2 regions of the Streptomyces sp. NPDC057565 genome follow, and region 1 is predicted to be linked to the other one. Evidence: predicted binding sites of a transcription regulator. Region 1 holds the regulator's gene; the other holds the start of a gene.

Region 1 (3,407 bases):
GTCGTCCGGCGGGATGGTCACGCCTCCGCCAGATCCGCAGGAATGCTGTCCCAAGCCAGGTCGGGCGGCGCTACGGCCTGAGCCTGCACGCCAGCCGTCTTGTTGGGCGCACTGTCCCAAGCCAGGTCGAGGGTACCGAGCACCCCCGCCGCCAGCGCGGCGGAGACGGCCGCAGCAAGCACCGAGCGAAGCATCTTCTTACCCATATTCGGCTTCGTCCTCACTTCCAAGGTTTCCTCTCCCCCGCAGAACAAGACGATTGCTCATCCAGGCACGTCAATGCCACAGAAGCGGTGCATCATGTTCCTGCTGATTCATATTCCTGGGGGGTGGAGAATTGACCACAAAAAACACAAAAGCGACACATCCCCACTCCATCAGCAGTCTGTGCGAGGAGGGAGCGCGGCTGTACGCGAGCGCACTGAGCGTGGGCAAGATAGCCCGCACCGAAGTGGAGCCGGCTCCCTGCTTGCTGGAATTCGCCCTGCTTCACCCCGACCCCGATGACGCCACGTGGCTCCGGCCGGTGCCGCCGGCCGCCGCGCTCACCCAGCGGCTCCACCCGCTCGAGCGTGAGATCCAGGACCGAAGACGGCTGTCGGTCGAACTGACCGAGACCTTCGAGCCATTCATGGCCATCAGCGCTCAGATCCCGCCGACGACGCACGCGATCACCGTCCTCGAAGGTATCGAGCGCATCAACGCTTCCATCGAACTCGCCCTGGCCGAGTGCCGGTCGGAGGTGCTCACCATCCAGCCGGGCGGCGGACGCAGCGAGGACGCCCTCAACATCGCTGTGGAGCGCGGCAACATGCTCACCGAGCGCGGCGTCGGCATGCGTTCCCTCTATCAGCACACCGTCCGGCACAGCCATGGAACGCTCACCTACGCGGCACGCATGGCGTCGGACAAGGTGGAGATCCGTACGCTCGAAGAACTCATCGAACGATTGATGATCTTCGACCACACCGTCGCGTTCATCCCGGCCACGGACGACCGGCAGGTGGCACTGGAGCTGAGGCACCCCGGGCTGGTGGAGTATCTCGTCAAGGTCTTCGAGCAGTTCTGGCGACGCGCGGTCCCGCTGCAGGAACAGGTCCCGTACGACCCGACACCCGAGGGCATCTCCGGCGTACGGCACTCGATCGCGAAGCTGCTGGTCGAAGGACATGTCGACGAGGCCATAGCACGCCGCCTCGGCATGAACGTACGCACCTGCCGCGCGCACATCGCCAAGCTCAGTTCCGCACTCGGCAGCGGCAGTCGAGCCCAACTCGGATATCTCATAGCGCAGTCAGGAATTCTGGACCAGGACCAGTGACCACGGCGTGCTCCGTTCATCCGGGCCGAAGTGGGGTGGTCGTGGCCGCGATACGAGGGTGAGCGGCCACGACCCCGTCGCCGGCCGCGGTGACGTCGTGCGCGGCGCCGGCTCTCTCGCTCCGGCAGTTCTCGGGGAAATGACCCGTGCGCACGGCGGAGGCCCGCCACCCATTCCCGGGTGACGGGCCTCTGCCGTCGTCCACGCGCCGTAACCGGACTATTCCTTGGGCTTCTTGGGCCGCCAGACCACCAACGCGCTGGTCTGCTGCACATCCGTGTACGGCACCAGATCGCGCCGGTACGACGCATGTACCTGCGCCTCGCGCTGCTGCATCGCCGCCGCAGCGGCATCCACCGCCGCGGAGAGTTCGGCGACGCGCTGCTGGAGCGCGGCCACCTGGTTCTCCAGTTCGATGATGCGCTTGATGCCCGCCAGGTTGATGCCCTCGTCCTGCGACAGTTGCTGCACCGTGCGCAGCAGCTCGATGTCGCGGGCCGAGTAACGCCTGCCTCGGCCGGCCGTGCGGTCCGGGGAGACCAGGCCGAGGCGGTCGTACTGGCGCAGTGTCTGCGGATGCAGGCCCGAGAGCTGGGCCGCGATCGAGATCACGTACACCGGGGAGTCATCGGTCAGTTCGTACGGATTACGTCGTCGGCCGTCCACCTCAAGCTCCCTTCGCCGCCTGGAACAGCTCCGCCCGCGGGTCCTCCCCCGCGGTCGCCTTCCGGTAGGCCTCCAGCGCGTCCTGGGCGTCGGGGGTGAGGTCCGTGGGGACCGCCACCTCGACGGTGACCAGGAGGTCGCCCCGGGTGCCGTCCTTGCGTACGGCACCCTTGCCGCGGGCGCGCATCGTGCGCCCGTTGGGGGTGCCGGCCGGAAGTTTCAGGGTGACGGGCGGTCCGCCGAGCGTCGGGACCTTCACCTCGCCGCCGAGCGCCGCCTCCGTGAAGGTGACGGGCACGGTGACCGTGAGGTTGTCGCCCTTGCGGCCGAAGACCGGGTGGGCGTCGACATGCACGACGACGTACAGGTCGCCGGCCGGTCCGCCGCGCTCGCCCGGTGCGCCCTTGCCGCGCAGCCGGATCCGCTGGCTGTCGGAGACACCCGCCGGGATCCTGACCTGCATGGTGCGCGACGAACGTGCCCGCCCGCTGCCCTTGCACACATCGCACGGGTCCTGGGCGATGAGGCCCCGGCCCTTGCAGTCCACGCAGGGATCGGTGAGCGAGAATCCGCCGCCGCTGCCGCGCGACACCTGTCCGGTGCCGACACAGGTCGGGCAGACCCTCGGGGTGCCGTTCTTGTCGCCGGTGCCCGAACACGCCTTGCAGGGCGCCTGGCTGGACATCCGCAGCGGAACCGTGGCCCCGTCGACCGCCTCGGTGAAGCTGAGCGTCACCTCGGACTCGATGTCCTGCCCGCGGCGCGGCTGCACGCGTGTCCCCGTACCGCCGCCCCGGTTGAACAGCCCGCCGAAGACATCGCCCAGACCGCCGCCGCCGAAGCCGCCGGGGCCGCCGGGACCTCCGCCCTGCGTGCCTCCGAAGAGGTCGCCCAGGTCGAAATTGAAGTTGCCTCCCGCGCCTCCGGGACCGGCCCGGAAGCCGCCGTTGCCGAAGAGGGCGCGTGCCTCGTCGTACTCCTTGCGCTTCTTGGCGTCGCCGAGGATGTCATTGGCCTCGGAGATCTCCTTGAAGCGCTCCTCCGCCTTGTTGTCGCCCTTGTTCGCGTCCGGGTGGAACTCGCGGGCGAGCTTCCGGTACGACTTCTTGATCTCGGCTTCGGTGGCGTCCTTGGGGACGCCGAGGACCTTGTAGTAGTCCTTCTCGACGAAGTCCTTCGTGCTCATCGACGTCCCTCCTTCCGGACGATCGGCCGGGCGACCGGCCCGCAGGCCGGTCGCCGGACCGGGCGGTGGTCCCCGCGGTGGTCGGACGAAATGTCAGACCTCCTCGGTGCCACCGCTCTCCTCGTCGTCTATTTTCTCCTCTTTGGCCGCCGCGGGGCTCGCGCCCGGCTGCGGCTCGGCCACTGCCACCCGCGCGGGGCGGATGGTGCGCTCGCCGATGCGATACCCCGGCTG
Region 2 (3,407 bases), on a different contig from region 1:
AGGCCAGCGCCGTCGTCATCGTGATACCGGCACTCGGACCGTCCTTGGGTACCGCGCCCGCCGGGAAGTGGATGTGCGCTCCCCGGTCCTTGAGGTCGGCGACGGGCAGTTCCAGCTCGGCGCCGTGCGAGCGCAGGAAGCTCAGCGCGATCTGCGCGGACTCCTTCATGACGTCGCCGAGCTGACCGGTGAGGGTCAGTCCGGCCGCGCCGGTCTCCGGGTCGGCCAGCGACGCCTCGACGTACAGCACGTCACCACCGGCGCCGGTCACCGCCAGTCCGGTCGCCACGCCCGGCACCGCGGTCCGGCGCTCGGCCGGGTCCTGGGCGGACTCGGGGACGTGGTGCGGCCGTCCGACGAGACCCCTCAGGTCCTCGTCGGTGACGGTGAACGGGAGCTCCCGGTCGCCCAGTTCGTGCTGGGCCGCGACCTTGCGGAGGAGCCGGGCGACGGCCCGCTCCAGATTGCGTACGCCCGCCTCACGGGTGTACTCGCCGGCCAGCTTGCGCAGCGCCGACTCGTCGAGCGTCACCTCACCCTTCTCCAGACCGGCACGCTCCAGCTGGCGCGGGAGCAGGTGGTCGCGGGCGATGACGACCTTCTCGTCCTCGGTGTAGCCGTCGAGCCTCACCAGCTCCATGCGGTCGAGCAGCGCCTCCGGGATGGCTTCCAGGACGTTGGCGGTGGCCAGGAAGACGACGTCGCTGAGGTCGAGTTCGACCTCCAGGTAGTGGTCGCGGAAGGTGTGGTTCTGGGCCGGGTCGAGCACTTCGAGGAGCGCCGCGGCCGGGTCGCCGCGGAAGTCGGAGCCGACCTTGTCGATCTCGTCGAGCAGGACGACCGGGTTCATGGAACCGGCCTCCTTGATGGCGCGGACGATGCGTCCGGGGAGCGCACCGACGTACGTGCGCCGGTGGCCTCGGATCTCCGCCTCGTCCCGCACACCGCCGAGCGCGACGCGGACGAACTTGCGGCCCATGGCGTGCGCGACGCTCTCACCGAGGGACGTCTTGCCGACGCCGGGCGGTCCGACGAGGGCCAGCACCGCACCGCCCCGACGCCCGCCCACGACCCCGAGGCCGCGTGCGGCACGGCGCTTGCGCACCGCGAGGTACTCGGTGATCCGCTCCTTCACGTCCTCCAGGCCCGCGTGCTCGGCGTCGAGGATCTCCTTGGCGGCGCGGATGTCGTACGCGTCCTCGGTCCGTTCGGTCCACGGCAGTTCGAGGACGGTGTCCAGCCAGGTTCGGATCCAGGAGCCCTCGGGGCTCTGGTCGGACGAGCGCTCCAGCTTGTCGACCTCCTTGAGCGCGGCCTCACGGACGTGCTCGGGAAGATCGGCGGACTCGACGCGCGCCCGGTAGTCGTCGGACTCGTCCTCCGCGTCGCCGTTGAGCTCGGACAGCTCCTTGCGTACGGCTTCCAGCTGGCGCCGCAGCAGGAACTCGCGCTGCTGCTTGTCGACGCCCTCCTGGACGTCCTTGGCGATGGACTCGGCGACGTCCTGTTCGGCGAGGTGTTCGCCGAGCCACTGGATGGCGAGCTTCAGCCGGGCGACCGCGTCGGCGGTCTCCAGGAGCTGCACCTTCTGGGCGGTGGTGAGGAACGGTGAGTAGCCGGAGTTGTCGGCGAGTGCGGAGATGTCGTCGATCTGCTGGACCCGGTCCACGACCTGCCAGGCACCGCGCTTCTTCAGCCAGCTGGTGGCAAGGGCCTTGTACTCCTTGACCAGCTCGGCGGCGGCGCCGGGGAGCGGCTCGGGAGCCGAGACGTCCACGCGGGTTCCCTCGACCCAGAGCGCGGCCCCGGGTCCGGTGGTTCCGGCACCGATCCTCACACGGTCACGGCCACGGATGAGGGCGCCCGGGTCCCCGTCGGAGAGCCGGCCGACCTGCTCGACGGTACCGAGTACACCGGTCCCGGTGTAGGTCCCGTCGATCCGCGGCACCAGCAGCACCTCGGGCTTGCCACCACCCGGACGGGCGGCGGCCTGGGCAGCCTCGACGGCGGCCCGGACATCGGTGTCGGACAGGTCCAGAGGAACCACCATTCCGGGCAGCACGACCTCGTCGTCGAGCGGCAGCACAGGCAAGGTGAGCGGAGTGACCGCATTGGACTCAGTAGCCATGATCTCCCCTTCGGCAGTCAAGTTGAGCTATGCAGACTCAATGCTCCTGAGCGACTATATGTTCCCGAGGCTGTGTTCGCTCTCAGCGATCTTCTTCCACCAGCCCGTCACCTGCGAAAACCACTCGGCAGCCGCGGCGCGGACCCGGCACGGTGCCCGGATGACCGACAGCGGCCGACGGGGATCTCCCGGCGACAAAGGACTGGCCGCCGACGGGACGATCCGACGTGAAGCCTCGCTGAGCCGCCTGCCGGCGACGTTCACCCCAGTGGTCGAAGGGGCCCGCGCCCGGATCGCCGACGCATTCGACGCCACGCAACTGCACAGCGCCTGCCTCTACGGCAGCATTCCGCGCGGCACGGCCATTCCCGGTGTCTTCGGTCTGGACCCACTGCTCGCCCCGCGCGCCGAACCCACCGAGGCCGACCGGGCCACGGCCCGGTCCGTCGAGGCGGCCCTCAACGACTCGTCCGACCTGATCGACGACGGGAAGGCCCCGCGCCCATGACCGCACCGACCAGACCCTCGCGCCGGTGCAGAAGTGGCCAGCAGGCCACCCCGAGCAGCAGGGCGAGCGGATGCCCCCAGCCGCTGAGCGGATCGGTGAACACGAGCAGATCGTGCGCCAGCATCACCCCGACGCCGCCCAGCACCAGGGCACGGACCAGTGGGGTGAGCAGTCCGGCGAGCGCGCCGACGCTCGCCATCAGACCGAAGCTGATGCCGTAGTCGAGCCGGTGCAGCGAGGTCTCCGGCAGATGGCCGGCCACCACGGAGATCCCGACCGGGATCTCCGTGGCGAGCGTCGCCACCACATGCCCGAGCAGGAAGACCCCGGCGGTGCGCCACCCGCCGATGCGCCGCTCCAGGGCGGTCAGGACGAGGGCGAAGCCGAGAACGTACGGAGAGGTGAGCCCGCCCGTGATCCACAGGGCGCTGGCGACGAGAACGAGCAGCGGCGTCCGCGTGAGATGCGAGACGTCGGTGCTCGATCCGCGCAGCACGGCGGAGACGGTGTCCGGATCGGCGTACGCGGTGAACAGGGACGTCGCGACGAGCACCAGCAGATAGCAGAAGGTGAACGGTGTCCCGGCAGGCGTCGGCAGCAGCCTCCACAACCGGGACCGGGCGGGCGGGTCGACCGGCGGTACGGGGGCCGCCCGCTCCGTACACCGCTGCCCCGGGACGGCGTCGAGCAGCGGGGCCGTGTCACTTCGTACCTGTGCTGCCCCGTGCGTACTCCGGTGCACCCCGCCGGACTCCCTTATCTCACGCCCCC

The links. The regulator HspR, encoded in region 1, represses chaperone genes until heat shock. The targets are predictions, from matches to a motif close to TTGAGNNNNNNNNNCTCAA.
Region 2: the regulator HspR is predicted to act here: its motif matches at 2,151-2,169, upstream of lon (endopeptidase La).

The regions. Positions count from the first base shown of each region.
Region 1 covers NZ_JBHVFU010000002.1:186,591-189,997, forward strand. Annotated here, with positions in the region: gene ACFU8W_RS04875 ((2Fe-2S)-binding protein) at 1-21, opposite strand, end outside; gene ACFU8W_RS04880 (hypothetical protein) at 18-206, opposite strand; gene ACFU8W_RS04885 (helix-turn-helix transcriptional regulator) at 377-1,321, shown strand; gene ACFU8W_RS04890 (heat shock protein transcriptional repressor HspR) at 1,541-1,987, opposite strand; gene dnaJ (molecular chaperone DnaJ) at 1,989-3,173, opposite strand; gene grpE (nucleotide exchange factor GrpE) at 3,267-3,407, opposite strand, start outside.
Region 2 covers NZ_JBHVFU010000018.1:105,159-108,565, forward strand. Annotated here, with positions in the region: gene lon (endopeptidase La) at 1-2,128, opposite strand, end outside; gene ACFU8W_RS27810 (hypothetical protein) at 2,289-2,636, shown strand; gene ACFU8W_RS27815 (rhomboid-like protein) at 2,587-3,378, opposite strand.